Actinacidiphila yeochonensis CN732: one gene and its partner. The protein of the gene in region 1 interacts with the protein of each later gene in a pairwise test. Links are inferred from orthologs where the notes say so. Each region holds a gene or a part of one and is shown on either strand. Other genes may lie near its edges. The genes, in order: rlmN and ftsZ.

Region 1 (9,376 bases):
CAGACCACCATCAGGACGGTGCTCAGCGCCATGGCCTGGCCGTAGTTCATCTCGCCCGCCCGGCCGAGCAGCCGGGCCACCGCGACCGGCAGGGTGGGGCTGTCGGGGCGGGCGATGAAGACGGTCGCGCCGAACTCGCCCAGGGAGACGGCGAAGGCGAAGCCGGCGGCGATACCGGCGGCCCGGGCGGCCATCGGCAGGTCGATCTCACGCCATACCCGGGCCGGGGAGGCGCCGAGGACGGAAGCGGCCTCGCGCAGCCGCTGGTCGACCGCGCGCAGCACCGGCAGCATCACCCTGACCACGAACGGCACCCCGACCAGAGCCTGCGCCAGTGGCACCAGCAGCCAGGAGTCGCGCAGGTCCAGCGGCGGCTTGTCGAGGCTGATGAGGAAGCCGAAGCCGACGGTGACCGCGGAGGTGCCCAGCGGCAGCATCAGCAGCGCGTCGAAGCCGCGCATCAGCCGGCCGGCCCGGCGGGTCAGTGCCGCGGCGGCGAGCCCGCCGACCAGCAGCGCGATCAGCGCGGCGATGGCGGCGTACCGCAGCGAGTTCCACACCGCCTCGACCGGCGGCACCAGGAAGGTGCTGTCGTCGCCGGCGGAGCCCAGGGAGCGGTAGAAGTCCAGGCCGTAGCCGTGCGGGCCGTCGAACGAGCGGGCCGCGAGCACGCCGAGCGGCAGCAGGATCAGCACCGCGACCACGGCGAGGACACCGGCGAGCAGGGCGCGTTCGCCGCCGCGCGGCCGGTGGCCGGTGCCTGCGGCGTCCACCAGCCGCAGCGCCGACTCGCGGCGCCGCAGCGTCCAGGCGTGCACCGCGAGGATGGCGACGACGGCGAGGAACTGGAGGATGGTGAGCACGGCGGCGGTCGACAGGTCGAAGACCTCCGCGGTCTGCCGGTAGATCTCCACCTCCAGGGTGGCCCGGGTGGGGCCGCCGAGGATCTGGACGACGCCGAAGGAGGTGAAGGTGAACAGGAAGACCATCACACCGGCCGCGGCGACGGACGGTCCGAGCGCCGGCAGCACCACCCGGCGGAACGCGGCGAACCGGCCCGCGCCGAGCATCCGCGCGGCCTCCTCCTGACGGGGGTCGAGCTGCGCCCACAGTCCGCCGACGGTGCGTACCACCACCGCGTAGTTGAAGAAGACGTGGGCGATGAGGATCGCCCACACCGAGGTGTCCAGGCGCAGCCCGAACAGGCTGTCCGTCAGGCCGCCGCGCCCCAGCAGCGCGAGGAACGCGGAGCCGGCCACCACGGTCGGCAGCACGAAGGGGACGGTCACCACCGCCCGCAGCACCCGCTTGCCGGGGAAGTCCAGCCGGGCGAAGACGTAGGCCCCCGGCAGCGCCACCGCCAGGGTGAGCGCGGTGGACGCGGCCGCCTGCCAGCAGGTGAACCACAGCACGTGCCGGACGGACGGATCGCCGAGCACCCCGCCGATCCGTCCCAGCTGCCAGTGGCCGCCGGCCCGCAGCCCGCGCCCCACGATGGCGGCCACCGGGTAGGCGAAGAACACCGCGAAGAACGCCAGCGGCACCACCACCAGTCCGGCCCGCACCAGCGCGCCGCGCACGGCGGCAGCGCGGGCGGCGTCCGGGCCGGACTGGTGGTCGGCGCCTTCAGCGCGGTGGGCGCCTAGAGGACGAGGGAGTTCCACGTCTTCACCCAGTCGTCACGCCGGTCCGCGATGGTGGCGGGCGGCAGCGTCGTCGGGTGCGCGATCTTCGCCCCGTAGCGGGTGAACACCGCCGGCTCCTTGGCGCCCTCGACCACCGGGTCGACGTACATCTGGAGCGGCATGTCCTGCTGGAAGGTCCGGCTGATCATGAAGTCGATGAACGCCTTGCCGCCGGCCGGGTTCTTCGCACCGTGCAGCAGCCCGGCGAACTCGATCTGGCGGAAGCACGTCCCGGTCGACACGCCCACCGGCGACTGCGCGGGCGGCGGGTTGACGCCGACCACCTCGGCGGGCGGGCTGGAGGCGTAGGAGACGGTCAGCGGCCGGTCGCCACCGGCCTTGCGGCCGGCCGAGGAGCCGGAGAAGTCGCTGTCGTACGCCTGCTCCCAGCTGTCGACGACCTTCACGCCGTTGGCCTTGAGCTGCTTCCAGTACGTCTGCCAGTGCTGGTCGCCGTAGGTGGCGATGCTGCCGAGCATGAAGGCCAGGCCCGGGGAGGAGGTGGCGACGTTCTCGGTCACCAGGAGGTTCTTGTACTGGGGCTTGACCAGGTCGGCGAAGGTCTGCGGCGGCGCGAGGTGGTGGGAGGTGAAGTAGGCGCGGTCGTAGTTGACGCACACGTCGCCGGAGTCGATCGGGGTCACCCGGTGCTTGGCCGCGTCGAGCTGCACGTCGGCGGCCACCTTGTCGAGGCCCTTGGCCGTGTAGGAGTCGAACAGCCCGTTGTCCAGGGCCCGCGACAGCAGCGTGTTGTCGACGCCGAAGAAGACGTCGCCGCGCGGGTCGTCCTTGGTGAGGATGGCCTGGTTGACGGCGGCGCCCGCGTCCCCGCCGCGCAGCACCTTCACGGTGTAGCCGGTCTCCTTGGTGAACTGCGCCAGCACCGACGTGGAGGCGGCGAAGGAGTCGTGGCTGACCAGGGTGACGGTCTTGGACGGCTTCCCCGAGGCGGACCCGGAGCCGCCACCGCTGCCGCAGCCCGCCAGGACGGTGGCCGCGGCCGCCGCCAGGACGATCGCGCCCGCGGCACGCCTTCGGATGGTGCTGGTCATGTTGACTCCCTACGCCGGTATGACCCGGATCAGGTTGGAGGGTCTGCGGCCTGGTCTCCCAGCCGCACTCTCAGCGCCGTCTCAGACGCTCCCCTGTCGGATGTTCACTTGTGCCGTGTCGTGCTGCCCGGTGCCGGGCCGGTCGGAGCCGGTCAGGGCCGGTCGGCTCCTGTCCCGTCCCTCGGCGCGGACGGTGACGGTCGGTGCCGGGCGGTCGCGGCCCGGAGGGCCGTGGTCTGGCGGCCTGCCCGCCGACCGCGGCCGGCGGAGGTCCGCCGGACGCCCGGTCGGAGACGATATCAGCAGGCCAGCCGGGGTCAGCGGGCGGTGGCGGCCAGCTGACCGCAGGCGCCCTCGATCTCCTGGCCGCGGGTGTCGCGGACGGTGACCGGCACCCCGTGCGCCTGCAGCCCGGCGACGAACGCCCTCTCGTCCTCCGGGCGGGAGGCGGTCCACTTCGACCCGGGGGTGGGGTTCAGCGGGATCAGGTTGACGTGCGCCCGGCGGCCCTTGAGCAGCCTGCCCAGCCGGTCGGCCCGCCACGCCTGGTCGTTGATGTCGCGGATCAGCGCGTACTCGATGGACACCCGGCGGCCGGAGACGTCGGAGTAGCGCCAGGCGGCGTCCAGCACCTCGCGGACCTTCCAGCGGGTGTTGACCGGCACCAGGGTGTCGCGCAGCTCGTCGTCCGGGGCGTGCAGGGACACCGCGAGGCGGCACTTGAAGCCCTCGTCGGTGAACCGGTGGATGGCCGGCACCAGGCCCACGGTGGAGACGGTGATGCCGCGCTGGGACAGGCCGAGGCCGTCGGGCGCCGGGTCGGTGAGACGGCGGATGGCGTCCATCACCCGCCGGTAGTTGGCGAGCGGCTCGCCCATGCCCATGAAGACGATGTTCGACAGCCGGTCCAGGCCCTCGCCGCTGCCGCCGGGCACCTCGCCGTCGCGCAGCGCGCGCATGCCCTCGACGATCTGGTGGACGATCTCGGCGGTGGACAGGTTGCGGTCCAGGCCCGCCTGGCCGGTGGCGCAGAAGGGGCAGTTCATGCCGCAGCCGGCCTGCGAGGAGATGCACATGGTGACCCGGTCCGGGTACCGCATCAGCACCGACTCGACGAGCGTGCCGTCGAAGAGCCGCCACAGGGTCTTGCGGGTGAGGCCGTCGTCGCACGAGGCGTGGCGCACCACGGTCATCAGCTCGGGCAGCAGGTCGCCTGCGAGCCGGCCGCGGGCGGCGGCCGGGATGTCGGTCCAGGCGTCGGGGTGGTCGGCGTAGCGGGCGAAGTAGTGCTGTGACAGCTGCTTCGCCCGGAACGGCTTCTCCCCCAGCGCGGCCACCGCCTCGCGCCGCTCAGCGGGCGAGAGGTCGGCGAGGTGCCGCGGGGGCCTCTTGGCCCCGCGGGGTGCGACGAACGTGAGCTCTCCGGGTGCAGGCATGATGCCTACCAGTGTCGCATCCTTTCGGAGCGTCCTGGCCCGGTCCGCCGGGCCTGTGGAAAACCCGACACTTCGCACCATCCCAGGCCGGCCGACGCCGACCGGGCGGCTGCGGCCCCGTCACACCGGCTCTCTCGCGCCGGGCTCCTCGCTCCGCCCCCGTCAGGCCCCGGCCTCGTCAGCCCCGGCCCCGTCAGCTCTGGCCGACGAACGCGCTCAGCAGCAGCCAGGCGATCGGCGCGGTCGGCAGCAGGGAGTCCAGCCGGTCCATGATGCCGCCGTGGCCGGGCAGCAGCGTGCCCATGTCCTTGATGCCGAGGTCCCGCTTGATCATGGACTCACCCAGGTCGCCCAGGGTGGCGCTGGCAGCCACGGCGAGGCCGAGCAGCAGGCCCTGCCACCAGTGGCCGCCGTCGATGTAGAACTGCATCAGCAGCGCCCCCGCGACCATCGCGAAGGTGATCGCCCCCATCAGGCCCTCGCGGGTCTTGCCGGGGCTGATCCTGGGCGCGAGCTTGTGGCGGCCGAACCGCCAGCCGACCGCGTAGGCGCCCGTGTCGCTGACCACGGTGAGCAGCAGGAAGACCAGCACCCGGCGCGGACCGTCGTCCGCCGCGAGCATCAGCACCACGAAGGTGGCCAGGAACGGCACGTAGAAGGCGGCGAAGACACCGGCCGTGACGTCCCTGAGGTAGTCCTCGGGCGGCTGGGCCATCCGCCAGACCAGCACCGCGAGGACGGTCAGCGCCATCGCGATCCAGGCGCCGGTGGTTCCGCTGGTGTACCCGGCGATCACCATGGCGGTGCCGCCGAGCGCCAGCGGGACGAGCGGGGCGTGCAGCCCCTTGCTCTCGGCGAGCCGGGAGGTCAGCTCCCACAGGCCGACCACCACGGCGACCACGACGATGCCGACGAAGACGGCCTTGACGACGAAGAGCGCTGCGAGCACGACGGCGCCGAGACCGACGCCGACCCCTATCGCCGCCCGCAGGTCGCGTCCGGCGGACTTCTTCCCGGGCGCCGGGGACGGCGCGGGTGAGGGCGGCGGTTCCGGTGCGGCGGGCGGGGGCGGTGGCGGCATGGCAGAGATCTTCCTCCTGACCGCGGGTTCTGCGGCGGAACCCGCCACGTGGCCGGCGCGTGGCGACGCGCCCCAGGAAGAGTCGTTCACGAAAGCGTCGCCTCGCGTCGTCGGGTGGAGGTGGCCAGGAGGATGGCGGAAGGAGCGGTCAGGCGTGCCGTGCTGCGGGAGGCTCAGACCTCCAGCAGCTCGGCCTCCTTGTGCTTGAGCAGCTCGTCGATCTGCGCCACGTACTTCGCCGTGGTGTCGTCGAGCTCCTTCTCCGCGCGGCGCACCTCGTCCTCGCCCGTCTCGCCGTCCTTGACGAGCTTGTCCAGGGTCTCCTTGGCCTTGCGGCGGACGCTGCGGATGGAGATCTTGGCGTCCTCGCCCTTGGTCTTGGCGACCTTGATGTAGTCGCGCCGCCGCTCCTCGGTGAGCTGCGGGAAGACGACGCGGATGATGCGGCCGTCGTTGCTGGGGTTGACGCCCAGGTCCGAGTTGCGGATCGCCTCCTCGATGTTGCGCAGGCTGCTGCTGTCGAAGGGGGTGATCACCGCCATCCTCGGCTCGGGCACCGCGAAGGAGGCCAGCTGGTTGATCGGCGTGACGGCGCCGTAGTACTCGGCGACGATCTTGTTGAACATCGCCGGGTGGGCACGGCCGGTACGGATCGCCGCGAAGTCGTCCTTGGCGACCACGACGGCCTTCTCCATCTTCTCCTCGGCCTCAAGGAGTGTCTCTTCAATCACCATGTGCTCCTGGTATTCGGTGGGCAGGGCCTGGCGGTCATGCCCGGGTGCCGTGGTCGTTGACCAGCGTGCCGATCTTCTCACCCTTGACGGCCCGCGCGATGTTGCCCTCGGCGAGCAGCTCGAAGACCACGATGGGCAGTTTGTTGTCCTGGCAGAGCGTGATCGCCGTGAGGTCCGCGACCCGCAGATCCCGGGCGATGAGGTCCCCGTACTCCAGGGCGTCGAAGCGCACCGCGTCGGGATTGTGCCGGGGGTCGGAGTCGTAGATGCCGTCCACCCCGTTCTTGCCCATGAGCATCGCGGTGGCACCGATCTCCAGCGCCCGCTGGGCGGCGGTGGTGTCGGTGGAGAAGTAGGGCATGCCCATGCCCGCGCCGAAGATGACGACGCGGCCCTTCTCCAGGTGGCGCACCGCCCGCAGCGGGATGTAGGGCTCGGCGACCTGGCCCATGGTGATGGCGGTCTGCACCCGCGTCTCGATGCCCTCCTTCTCCAGGAAGTCCTGGAGGGCCAGGCAGTTCATCACCGTGCCGAGCATGCCCATGTAGTCCGAGCGGGCCCGGTCCATGCCGCGCTGCTGGAGCTCGGCACCGCGGAAGAAGTTGCCGCCGCCGAGGACCACGGCGATCTCGTAGCCGTCGCGGACCACCGCGGCGATCTCGCGGGCGATGGAGTGCACGACGTCCGGGTCGACGCCGAGCCCTCCTCCTCCGGAGAACGCCTCGCCGGAGAGCTTCAGCATGTACCGGCCGGGGGCGACGCCGTCGCGGGTGCCGACCGCGGCTTGCGCGGCGTCCTGCCCGGCCTCGTGGTCGTCGTCGCGGGCCTTGTCGGCGCCTTCGGCACCAGCATCCATGGAGATCTCCTCGTGCGCGTACCAAGAAGGCCATTGCCGCGGGGTCCTGTCGGTTCCCGTTACGGCAATGGCCTCCTCGTCACCTCTGCGTTCGGCCTGTGGACGGCCGCCCGCGTACGACCCTAGCGGGGCCGTCCGTCATTCGCCGAACGGTCGATGCCGTCCGGCAGCCAAGGTGGGGCCGGCTCAGACGCCGACGCGGAAGCGGGCGAAGCCCTTGAGGGTCACACCGGCCTCCTCCAGCACCTTCTGCACCGTCTTCTTGGAGTCCTTGGCGAAGGCCTGCTCCAGGACGACGTTCTCCTTGAAGAAGCCGTTGACGCGACCCTCGACGATGCGCGGCAGCGCGGCCTCGGGCTTGCCCTCCTCGCGGGCGGTGGCCTCGGCGACGCGGCGCTCGTTCTCGACGGTCTCCGCGGCGACGTCCTCACGGGTCAGGTAGACCGGCGCGAAGGCGGCGATGTGCTGGGCGACGTCCTTGGCGGTCTGCGCGTCGGCCTTGTCCAGCTCGACCAGGACGCCCACCTGCGGCGGCAGGTCGGGGCTGGTGCGGTGCAGGTAGGCGCTCACGAAGCCGTTGGTGAACTGCGCGAAGCGGTCCAGCACGATCTTCTCGCCGAGGGTGGCGTTGGCCTCGTCCACGAACGCCTGGACGGTCTGGCCGGCGTTGATCTCGGAGGCGAGCAGCGTGGCGATGTCGGCCGGCTTGGTGGCGGCGACGTGCGCGGCGATCGCGTCGGCGACGGCCACGAACTTGTCACCCTTGGCGACGAAGTCGGTCTCGCACTTGAGCTCGACGAGCACGCCCTCGCTGTTGTCCTCGGCGATCAGGGCGACGACGGCGCCGTTGGAGGCCGAGCGGCCCTCGCGCTTCGTCACGCCCTTCTGGCCCTTGACGCGGAGGATCTCGACGGCCTTGTCCAGGTCGCCTTCGGCCTCGGTGAGGGCGTTCTTGCAGTCCATCATGCCCGCGGCGGTCAGCTCGCGGAGCTTCTTGACGTCGGCGGCGGTGAAGTTCGCCATGGCTTTGAGTCTCTTCCCGAATGGTCGGTGGGTCTACGGGTGGACGGCGGGGGCACACAGGCCCCCGCCGTCGTCACGCGTGGTACTGCCGGGTGCCGTCCGGCGGACGCCGGGGCGCCTGTGGCAGGCGCCCCGCGGGCCGCGGTCGGCTCCGGGTCAGCTCTGCGCCGCGTCGCCCTCGGCCGGGGTCTCGCCCTCGGCGGGGGTCTCGTCCGCAGCGGCGGTCTCGTCCGCGGCGGGGGCGGCGGCCTCGGCCGGAGCCTCAGCGGCAGGAGCCTCGGCAGCGGCGGTCTCGCCCTCCGACTCGGCCTTCTTCTCGCCCTCGAGCAGGTCGCGCTCCCACTCGGCGAGCGGCTCGGCGACGCCCTCGGTCTTCTTGTCGCCCACCGCGGCGCCGGAACGGGCGATGAGGCCCTCGGCGACGGCGTCCGCGATCACGCGGGTCAGCAGCGTGACGGAGCGGATCGCGTCGTCGTTGCCCGGGATCTTGTAGTCGACCTCGTCGGGGTCGCAGTTGGTGTCGAGGATCGCGACGACCGGGATGCGGAGCTTGCGCGCCTCACCGACGGCGATGTGCTCCTTCTTGGTGTCGACGATCCAGACCGCGCTGGGCACCTTCTGCATCTCGCGGATGCCGCCCAGGGTCTTCTCCAGCTTGTCCTTCTCGCGGGAGAGGACCAGGAGCTCCTTCTTGGTCAGGCCGGAGGCGGCCACGTCCTCGAAGTCGATCTCCTCAAGCTCCTTCAGGCGCTGGAGGCGCTTGTAGACGGTCGAGAAGTTGGTGAGCATGCCGCCCAGCCAGCGCTGGTTGACGTAGGGCATGCCGACGCGGGACGCCTGCTCGGCGATCGCCTCCTGCGCCTGCTTCTTGGTACCGACGAACATGATGGAGCCGCCGTGCGCGACGGTCTCCTTGACGAACTCGTAGGCGCGGTCGATGTACGACAGCGACTGGAGCAGGTCGATGATGTAGATGCCGTTGCGCTCGGTGAAGATGAAGCGCTTCATCTTCGGGTTCCAGCGGCGGGTCTGGTGCCCGAAGTGGACGCCGCTCTCCAGCAGCTCCCGCATCGTGACGACGGCCATGGCCGTACTCCTTGGGTTCTCGGTTGTCGCGGCCGCCGGACGGCGGTCGCGCCTGACGCCCCGGCGCGCCGTTCCACGAGGGACCGAGGGGCGCGGCCACCGACCCGGAACCGTCGGTCCGGACCAGATGGCGGGGCGTGCGAAGTCGACCCGGTGACCCGGATCGCCGTTGAAAGTGTACGGGACCGCCGGAGCGCCGGGCGACACTCGGACTCCGGCCCAGGTCCGCCCAGCTCTGTCCGGTCATGCCCGCCCAGCTCTGCCCGGGCCTGCCCGGGTTCGCCCGAGCCCCCGGACGCGGACGCGGACACGGACAGGAAACAGGACGCGGCAGGAGAGGACATGCGGCTGCCTCGGCTGCTCCGGACGGGGTACGGCACCGCCGCGGGACCGCAGGCGGCGACATGCTCGGCGGAGTTATCC
Region 2 (9,475 bases), on another replicon or contig:
CGGACGGTCCTGCTGCTCGGGCTTGCGCATGTTCTGCTGCTGCTGGCTCTGTGCCGCGGCACGGGTCGCAGCGGCCAACTTGGCCCGCAGATCCTCGTTCTCGCGGTGCAGACGGGTCAGTTCCGCCTCCACCTCGTCGAGGAAGGCGTCGACCTCGTCCTCGTCGTAGCCCTCTCGGAGGCGGACGGTCGTGAACTGCTTGTTCCGAACGTCCTCGGGAGTCAGCGGCATCTCTTCACCTCAACGTGATCGTCGACATATCGGGAGCCCGCACCGTTCACATCAAACCCCCGACGACGGAGATCAGGATGTACACGATGATCATCAATACGAAGAAGGACAGGTCGAGCGCCACGCCCCCGAGACGTAGCGGCGGGATGAAACGCCGCAGAAGCTTAAGTGGCGGATCGGTGACAGTGTAGGTGCCCTCCAGGAGGACCACCATCGCCTTGCCAGGGTGCCACGAACGGGCGAACTGGAAGACGTAGTCCATCACCAATCGGAAAATCAGCACGAACAGGAACACGTACAGCACGATGTACAGCACCTGGAGTGCGATACCCATCGCGCTTCCCTCTCCCCTGTCCGCCCGCAGCCTGTCGGCCGGGTCCAACTGTCGTGCGGCTGCCCAGTGCCGGCGACGGCAACTGTGTCCGTTTTCGGTCTATTGCGATCTTTTACGGTCTGTTTCGTATGACTTGTTAAGCTTGGTCCAGCGTCGAACCAGCCATAAGGCTAGCTCTGGTTGAAGAACCCGCCCTCGGCAATCCGGGCCTTGTCCTCCGCCGTGACATCGACGTTAGCAGGCGAGAGCAGAAAGACCTTCTGTGTCACCCGCTCGATGCTTCCGTGCAGGCCGAACACCAGTCCGGCGGCGAAGTCCACCAGGCGCTTTGCGTCGGTGTCGTCCATCTCCGTCAGATTCATGATCACCGGCGTGCCCTCGCGGAAGTGTTCCCCGATGGTACGGGCCTCGTTGTAGGTCCGAGGGTGCAACGTGGTGATGCGGTACGGCTCCCGTTCTGACACGACCTTGGGCATGATCACCGCTGCGTTCTTCTCCGGAATCTGGCGTTCGGGTGTGATGGATGCCACTGGCGCGATCCGCGGTTCGCGGGGGGCCGGGGCATGGACGAGCCGGGGCGGCTCGTCCTGGGGCGGCTGGAGCCGCCCGGGCGGGACGTGCTGGGCGAGCGGCCGGCGGGGCTCCACCCGCTCGGGCTCCGGAACGGTCCGGCCAGGGGGCGGCGAGGCCAGCTCGGGCTCGAACTCGTCGTCGGGGTCGAACCCCGGGCCGTCGTATCCGTCGTCCTCCACGAGGCCGAGGTAGACCGCCATTTTGCGCATCGCGCCGGCCATGCTCTGCGTCCTCTCAGCGGGGTTGCGGTCCACGGCCGCCGCTCCTGGCGGCCGCCACACCATATTTATGCTGTGGTCCGACTTGTTGGTGACGTTACCGGAGCCGCGGACGGACTCCGAGTACCGCCGTTCCGACGCGTACATGTGTCGCTCCGGCGGCCACGGCGTCCTCAAGGTCCTGGCTCATCCCTGCCGATACCATGGTCGCAGCAGGATGTGTCTCGCGCAGGCGGGATGAGATTTCCGTCAACCGATCGAATGCCATTCGCGGTTGACCGGCATACCGCCCGGTCAGAGGGGCTACGGTCATCAGGCCGTCCATGCGCAGCCCGTCGGCGGCCGCGATGGCGTCGGCCAGCGCGCCGACCCTTTCGGGGGCGACGCCGCCGCGCTCTCCACGGCCCGCGGCTTCGGCGTCGAAGGCGACTTGGACGAGGCAGCCCAGCGTGCGGCCGGCCGCGGTCGCCGCCGCGGACAGCGCGGTGACCAGCCGGTCCCGGTCGACGGAGTGCACGTGGTCGGCGTAACGGACCACGTGGCGGGCCTTGTTCGTCTGCAACTGGCCCACGAAGTGCCAGCTGAGCGGGAGATCGGCGCACGCCTCTGCCTTGGCCGCGGCCTCCTGGTCGCGGTTCTCGGCGACCTGCCGCACGCCCAGGGCGGCCAGCGCGCGGACGTCCTCGGCCGGGTAGGTCTTGGTCACCACGACCAGGGTGACCTCCTCGCGGGGGCGGCCCGCCGCCGCGCAGGCGGCGGCGATCCGCTCCTCGACCCTGGCCAGGTTGGCCGCCAGCTCGGCGGCCCGCTCCGGGTCCGGCGCGGCGCCGGACGGGGCGTGGGAGGGCCCGGTCACGCGTCGCCTCCCTCGTCCGCGGGGCCGGCGGCGCCGGCTCCCGGCCCGCCGTCGGGCTCCGCGTCCGGCCGGGGGTCCAGCCACACGTAGCCGGCCAGCCGGCCGGTGGTCTGCTCACGGCGGTACGAGAAGTGGTCGTGCGACTCCAGCGTGCACACCGTCGGCGCCTCGGCCACCCGGACGCCGCAGCGCGCGAGTTGCGCCCGCACTCCGGCAGCCACGTCGACCGCCGGGGTGCCCTGCCGGGTCTCCGCGTACGCCTCGGGCACCACGGCGGCCACCTCGGCCCGCATGGCCTCGGGGACCTCGTAGCACTTGCCGCAGACGGAGGGGCCGATGACGGCGGTGGTCCGCGCCGGGTCCGCGCCGGCCGCCTCCATCGCGGCCACCGCCGCGGGCACCACGCCCGCGACCAGTCCGGGCCGTCCGGCGTGCGCGGCGGCGGCCACCCCGGCGACGGGGTCGGCCAGCAGCACCGGCACGCAGTCGGCGGTGAGCACGGCGAGGGTGACGTCCGGACGGCGGGTGACCAGCGCGTCGGCCTTCGGCACCGGGCGGTCGCCCCAGGGGCCGTCGACCGGGGCCACCTCGCGGCCGTGGACCTGGCGCATCCACACCACCCGGCCGGGGTCGCGGCCGAGTGCGCGGGCGGCGCGCTCGCGGTTGGCGAGCACGGCGGCGGGATCGTCGCCCACCGCACCGCCGAGGTTGAGACTGGCGTACGGAACGGCGCTCACCCCGCCCCACCGGTCGGTGAAGGCGAAGTGCGCGCCGTCCAGAGAAGTGCGGTGCCCTATCACTGCCGGGCGGTCACTTCAGGAAGTCGGGTACGTCGAGCTCTTCGACGGACTCCGGGTAGGGGCGGGCGGGGGGCACGATCGGCGGCGGGACCTGGGTGCCGCGGTTCTCGGCGGCCGGTTCGGGGTCGCGCTCGACAGGGGCGGCGGGCACGCTGCCGATGCCGCTGAACGACGGGGTGGGCCGGAGGTTGTCGGAGCCGATCCGCGGCGGGACGGGCGCCGTTCCGGTGCTGGAACCGCTGGTGCCGGAGGAGGGCGCGGACTCGTCGCGGGAGGTGTACGAGCCGATCACCTTGTCCCGGCTGCCCCGGGTCGGCGGCTGGCCGCCGTCGAACCCGGCGGCGATCACGGTGACCCGCACCTCGTCGCCGAGGGCGTCGTCGATCACCGCGCCGAAGATGATGTTGGCCTCCGGGTGGGCCGCCTCGCTGACCAGCTGGGCGGCTTCGTTGATCTCGAACAGGCCGAGGTCGGAGCCGCCGGAGATGGACAGCAGCACACCGCGGGCGCCGTCGATGGACGCCTCCAGGAGCGGCGAGGAGATGGCCATCTCGGCCGCCGCCACCGCGCGGTCGTCGCCGCGGGCCGAGCCGATGCCCATGAGCGCCGAACCGGCCTCGGACATCACCGACTTCACGTCGGCGAAGTCGAGGTTGATCAGGCCGGGGGTGGTGATGAGGTCGGTGATGCCCTGGACGCCGGAGAGCAGCACCTGGTCCGCGGAGCGGAAGGCGTCCAGCACGCTCACCTGGCGGTCGGAGATCGACAGCAGGCGGTCGTTGGGGATGACGATCAGGGTGTCGACGTTCTCCCGCAGGCCCGCGATGCCGTCCTCCGCCTGGTTGGCGCGGCGGCGGCCCTCGAAGGTGAACGGGCGGGTGACGACGCCGATGGTCAGAGCGCCCAGCGAGCGGGCGATGTTGGCCACCACGGGGGCGCCGCCGGTGCCGGTGCCACCTCCCTCGCCGGCGGTGACGAAGACCATGTCGGCGCCCTTGAGCACCTCTTCGATCTCCTCCCGGTGGTCCTCGGCCGCCTTGCGGCCGACTTCCGGGTTGGCGCCGGCGCCGAGGCCGCGGGTGAGTTCCCGTCCGACGTCGAGCTTGACGTCGGCGTCGCTCATCAGGAGGGCCTGTGCATCGGTGTTGATCGCGATGAACTCGACGCCCTTGAGCCCGACCTCGATCATCCGGTTGATGGCGTTGACGCCACCGCCGCCGATGCCGACGACCTTGATGACCGCAAGGTAGTTCTGGGGTGCTGCCACGTCGAAGCCCTCTCGCCTCGATTACGAATCGTGTGGGACGGTCGGTGGCTCGCCGGTGCCGTTCTGAACCCTAACCCTGAGGTTTAGGGTTACCAGTATGCCTGTCCCAAGTGTTTCTCTTGAGACGAGACACTAAGTCGACAAGCGGTGGCGGTTCAACGAACACGCCGAACCTCCCGTTTTTCTTTTCACCCTATGTGATCACGCCGTGCGTCGCCGCATCGGGGGCCGGTAGCCTTCGACACCCGTGCGGGGACTGGGCTGTCACCCTCCCGTAGAGCGTCAACTCGCGGACGCGGCAGGGGCGTCAGGGGCACTGACGTCGTAGTGGTCGGCGTCGGGCTGGGCCCGCATCAGCGCCGTCAGGACGACCGCTTTGCGCGTACTCCCGTCCCGACTCCCCCACACCACCGTGCGGCCGCCGGTGAGTTCGACGGTGATGCCGTCGTAGGAACGCACCAGGATCGCGGTGGCGTGGCCGCGCACACCGGCCGGCAGCGCGGCGGAGACCTCGATCGCCGCCTGGAGGAGGCGCTTGGTCCCGAACTGGCGGACGCTCGCGTCGAGCGGGTGGTCGAGCCGGATCACGGGGACACCCTTGGGGGTTTGGTCCACGGTGGCGAACCGGACACCGCCGCTGTCGACTTCGGTCCACCGCCGACCGTCGGGCAGCACGGCGGAAGGTGTCCGCTCGGTGACGTCGAGCCGGACGGTGTGCGGCCAGGAGCGGTCGACGCGGACCGCGCGGAGGCGGGGCAGCGCGGCCAGCAGCCGGCGGCGGACGGCGCCGGTGTCGACGGACACGAGGGCTCCGCCGAGCGGGACATGAGCCGCTCTGATGATCTGATCATCCGACACGACCTGGTTGCCGTGAACGGTGACGCGGTCGGCACGCAGCAGCGGCGAGCCCCACACCAGCCAGCTGCCGCCGCCGACGAGGACGGCCGCGGCGAGCAGCAGCACGAGCAGGACGCGGCGGCGGTGCGCGAGGGTGCGCGGCTCACCGCCCTCGGCGGTGCCGGGCGGGCCGTCGCCCTGCGGGGCGCCGGCCGGGCGCGGCACCGCGTCCCGGGCGGGGGCGGTGCTGTTGCGGCCGGCGGGGGTGAACCCCCGGGCACTCGGAGCGGGTTCCGCCGCGGGACGGCGTAGGCCGCGCCGGCGCACGGGGGTTCCGTCGGATGCGGTCACCTCGGGCCTCCCGCTTCGGTTCTGTGACGGCGGGGTCCATCCTGCCCTGCGGACGCGCCTGCCGCGCGGCACCCCGCCGTTGGACCCGCCCGATGATGTCTCCGGCGCCCCCTGGGGGCCGCGGACCGGCACCCCTCCCCCGACACCCCGGCTCCCCGGCGGCCGGTCCGCCGGGCCGCCGGAGGGGAGCCGCGACGGAGCCGGCCGGAGGGTAGGACGGCCGCCGGGCCGGACCGGGCCCGCCCCGGCGGATGCAGCGGAGCGGGCCCGGTCCGGGCGGACTTCACGGGTCGCCCTCCGGCGTCGGGCCAGGGGCCCGCTCAGGCTCGTGCCCCTCCCGGCAGGGTGAGCCCCGGTCGCGGCCCTAGCGCCGGGAGGCCACCGCGTCGTAGACCATGCGCATCAGCAGCTCGTCGGCGTCCCGGCGGCCGAACTCCGCGGCGGAGCGGGCCATGTCGTACAGCCGGTGCGGGTCGGTGAGCACCGGCAGCACGTTGGACAGCACCCAGTCCGTCGTCAGCTCCGCGTCGTCGACGAGGAGTCCGCCGCCCGCCTTGACCACCGGCTGCGCGTTGAGGCGCTGTTCGCCGTTGCCGATGGGCAGCGGCACGTACGCGGCCGGCAGCCCGACGGCGGTGAGCTCGGCGACGGTCATCGCGCCGGCCCGGCACAGCATCATGTCGGCGGCGGCGTAGGCGAGGTCCATCCGGTCCAGGTAGGGCACCGGCCGGTAGGGCGGCATCCCGGGCATGTTGTCGGACCGGGGCAGTTCGTTCTTCGGGCCGACCGCGTGCAGGATCTGCACGCCGGACTGCTGGAGCCGCGGGGCGACCGCGGTGACGACCTCGTTGAGCCGCCGCGCGCCCTGGGAGCCGCCGGAGACCAGCAGCGTGGGCAGGTTCTGGTCCAGGCCGAAGGCGTGCCGGGCCTCGGGCCGGGCGGCGGCCCGGTCCAGCGTGGCGATGGTGCGGCGCAGCGGGATGCCGATGTACCGCGCGTCGCGCAGCTTGCTGTCGGGCGTGGAGACGGCCACGGTGTGCGCGTAGCGGGAGCCGATCTTGTTGGCCAGCCCGGGGCGGGCGTTGGCCTCGTGGACGACGATCGGCACGCCCAGCCGCTTGGCGGCCAGGTAGCCGGGCAGCGCCACGTAGCCGCCGAAGCCGATCAGGCAGTCCGCCTTGGTGCGCTCCAGCACCTGCTCGGCGGCCTTGATGGTGCCGCGCAGCCGCCCCGGGACGGTGATGAGTTCGGGGGTGGGCCGCCGGGGCAGCGGGACGGCCGGGATCAGGGCCAGCTCGTAGCCCCGCTCCGGCACCAGCCGGGTCTCCAGCCCCCGCTCGGTGCCGAGTGCGGTGACCCCCACGGTCGGGTCCTGCCTGCGCAGGGCATCGGCGAGCGCGAGCGCCGGCTCGATGTGGCCGGCGGTCCCTCCACCGGCGAGTACGACATGCACCGAAATTCACCGCTCTCCGGACGGCCGCCGCCTGGCGTACCGTCGCATCGTCCTTCTCACTGCCCCGGTCAGGGGGGTGTGCCCGCGGGCGGCCAACGCGGCCCGGGCGGCCGGCTCGCTCCTGGCGAAGCAGATCAGCAGCCCGATCGCGTACATGGTCGGCAGGAGGGCCGAACCCCCGTAGGAGAACAGCGGGAGCGGGACTCCGGCGATCGGCAGCAGGCCGAGCACCGCACCGATGTTGATCACGGCCTGGACCGTGACCCAGGTGGTCACACCTCCCGCTGCGAACCTGACGAAGGGGTCCTCCGTGCGTCCGGCAACGCGGATACCCGCGTAGCCTAGTGCCGCGAAGAGGGCCAGGACGGACAGCGTGCCCGCGAGGCCCAGTTCCTCCCCGGTCACGGCGAAGATGAAGTCGGTGTGCGGTTCGGGCAGTTCGCCCCATTTCTCCACACTCGCCCCGAGGCCGGTGCCGAACCAGCCGCCGGAGGCCAGCGCGTAGATGCCGTGCACCGCCTGCCAGCACTGGTCGTGCGCGCCGGGCGAGGTCGCCGCGATGCAGTGCAGCCGGCCCATCCGGTTGGGGCTGGTGGCGACGAAGAGCGCGGCCAGTACCCCGGCCGCGCCCAGCACCGCGGCGAACAGCCGGGTCGGGGCGCCGGCCAGCCACAGCATGCCGAAGAGCACCGCGGTGAGCACCATGCTCGTGCCCATGTCGCCGCCGAGCATGATCAGGCCGAGCAGCAGCACCGCGACCGGCACCAGCGGCACCAGCAGGTGCTTCCACTGGGTGAGCAGCTTCCTGGCGTTCTTGCGGGCCAGCAGGTCGGCACCCCACAGCGCCAGGGCGAGCTTGCCGAACTCGCTGGGCTGGAGCTGGAAGGGCCCCCCGACGGAGATCCAGTTGGTGTTGCCGTTGACCGTCTGCCCTATCCCCGGCACCTGCACCAGGACCATCAGGAACACCGCGCCGAGCAGCAGCGGGTAGGCCAGCGCCCGGTGCAGCCGCACCGGCATCCGGGCCGCCGCGAGGAGCAGCACCCCGCCGATCGCCACGGCCAGCAGCTGCTTGCGGAAGTAGAACGTGGACGGCAGCCCGTAGCGCAGCGCCTGGATCATCGAGGCGGAGTAGACCATCACCAGGCCGAGCACGGTGATGAGCAGGCTGGCGCCGAGGATGACGTAGTAGGCGGTCAGCGGGCGGTCCCAGGCGTCGCGCAGCTGCCACGGCAGCCGGGCCGCGGCGCGCCGGGCGCTGCCGCGGCCGGCCGGCGCGGCGGGCCGGGTGCCCGGCGCCCGCGCCCCGGCCGGCGCCGGGGGCGCGGCCGGGGGCCGGCGTCGGCGACGGGCTGGCGGCGGCCGGCCGCGGCGGCGCCCGCCGGGCGGGCGCGGTGCGCGGGGTCGGGCCGCGGCCGGCGCCGGCCGCGGGGGCGCGGCGCCGCGGCGGGCGGTCGCCGGCGCGGTCCTCACCGCCGGGGGCGGTGGAGCGGTCTGGCGGCATGCGTCCCCTCCTCGGTGCGCGGGCGCGGGCGCCGCCGCCCGGGGCGGGGCCGCCGGGTCAGCGGTCGCCGCCGGCCGGGCCGGCCGCCTCGCGCCCCCCGCCTGCCGGGGCGGTGCGGGCCAGGACGGCCTCGGCGAACCGGTCGCCGCGCTCGTTGTAGTTGCTGAACATGTCCATCGACGCGCAGGCCGGGGCGAGGAGCACCGTGTCTCCCGGGCGGGCCAGGTCGCCGGCCGCGGCGACGGCGGCGGACATCGCCCCAGTGTCGGTCCGGTCGAGCTCCACCACCGGGACCTGCGGGGCGTGTCGCGCCAGCGCTTCGCGGATCAGCGCCCGGTCGGCGCCGAAGAGTACGGCGGCGCGCAGCCGGGGCGCCGCCCTGGCGGCCAGCTCGTCGAACTCGGCGCCCTTGGCGAGACCGCCGGCCAGCCACACCACGGACTCGTAGGCGAGCAGCGACGCCTCGGCGGCGTGGGTGTTGGTGGCCTTGGAGTCGTCGATCCAGGTGACGCCGTCCGCGGTGGCCACCTCGGCGATGCGGTGGGCGTCCGGGCGGAAGGCGCGCAGGCCCTCGCGGACCGCCTCGGGCGGCACCCCGTAGGCGCGGGCGAGCGCGGCGGCGGCCAGCGCGTTGGCGATGTTGTGCGGGGCCGCCGGGCGCACGTCGGATGCCTCGGCCAGCTCCTGGGCCGTGCCGTAGCGGTCCTCGACGAAGGCGCGGTCGACGAGGATGCCGTCCACGACGCCGAGTTGGGAGGGCGCGGGGGCGCCGAGGGTGAAGCCGACGGCGCGGCAGCCCTCCTCGACGTCGGCCTCGCGGACCAGCCGCTCCGTCCACGGGTCGGCGGTGTTGTAGACGCAGGCGACGGTGTTGCCGTTGTAGGCGCGGCCCTTGTCCGCCGCGTACGCCTCCATCGAGCCGTGCCAGTCGAGGTGGTCGGGCGCGAGGTTCAGGACGGCCGCGGAGTGCGGGCGCAGGGACGGCGCCCAGTGCAGCTGGTAGCTGGAGAGTTCGACGGCGAGGACGTCGTACTCCTGCTCGCCGAGGACG

What was found.
Region 2: the proteins of rlmN (region 1) and ftsZ interact in binary tests that used the Escherichia coli proteins (3 or more experiments, as listed by UniProt). The link is inferred for Actinacidiphila yeochonensis CN732 from one-to-one orthologs.

What each region holds. Positions count from the first base shown.
Region 1 is NZ_JQNR01000005.1:3,101,578-3,110,953, reverse strand. The notes cover bases 2,115-4,897. They hold rlmN (23S rRNA (adenine(2503)-C(2))-methyltransferase RlmN), read right to left. Parts: upstream 4,174-4,897; coding sequence 3,055-4,173; downstream 2,115-3,054. Other genes in these bases: BS72_RS24965 (phosphatidate cytidylyltransferase), read right to left, coding at 4,367-4,897; BS72_RS24975 (thiamine ABC transporter substrate-binding protein), read right to left, coding at 2,115-2,737. Outside these bases: BS72_RS24980 (ABC transporter permease), read right to left, coding at 1-1,550; more of BS72_RS24975, read right to left, coding at 1,643-2,114; more of BS72_RS24965, read right to left, coding at 4,898-5,254; frr (ribosome recycling factor), read right to left, coding at 5,428-5,985; pyrH (UMP kinase), read right to left, coding at 6,023-6,844; tsf (translation elongation factor Ts), read right to left, coding at 7,031-7,867; rpsB (30S ribosomal protein S2), read right to left, coding at 8,024-8,953.
Region 2 is NZ_JQNR01000003.1:283,028-292,502, forward strand. Bases 2,152-5,033 are described here. They hold ftsZ (cell division protein FtsZ), read right to left. Parts: upstream 4,280-5,033; coding sequence 3,023-4,279; downstream 2,152-3,022. Other genes in these bases: BS72_RS02860 (YggS family pyridoxal phosphate-dependent enzyme), read right to left, coding at 2,152-2,212; pgeF (peptidoglycan editing factor PgeF), read right to left, coding at 2,209-3,012; BS72_RS02875 (cell division protein FtsQ/DivIB), read right to left, coding at 4,562-5,033. In the rest of the region: BS72_RS02845 (DivIVA domain-containing protein), read right to left, coding at 1-231; BS72_RS02850 (YggT family protein), read right to left, coding at 278-565; BS72_RS02855 (cell division protein SepF), read right to left, coding at 736-1,359; more of BS72_RS02860, read right to left, coding at 1,454-2,151; more of BS72_RS02875, read right to left, coding at 5,034-5,467; murG (undecaprenyldiphospho-muramoylpentapeptide beta-N-acetylglucosaminyltransferase), read right to left, coding at 5,832-6,920; putative lipid II flippase FtsW, read right to left, coding at 6,927-8,393; murD (UDP-N-acetylmuramoyl-L-alanine--D-glutamate ligase), read right to left, coding at 8,482-9,475. UniProt on the Escherichia coli protein: Essential cell division protein that forms a contractile ring structure (Z ring) at the future cell division site. The regulation of the ring assembly controls the timing and the location of cell division.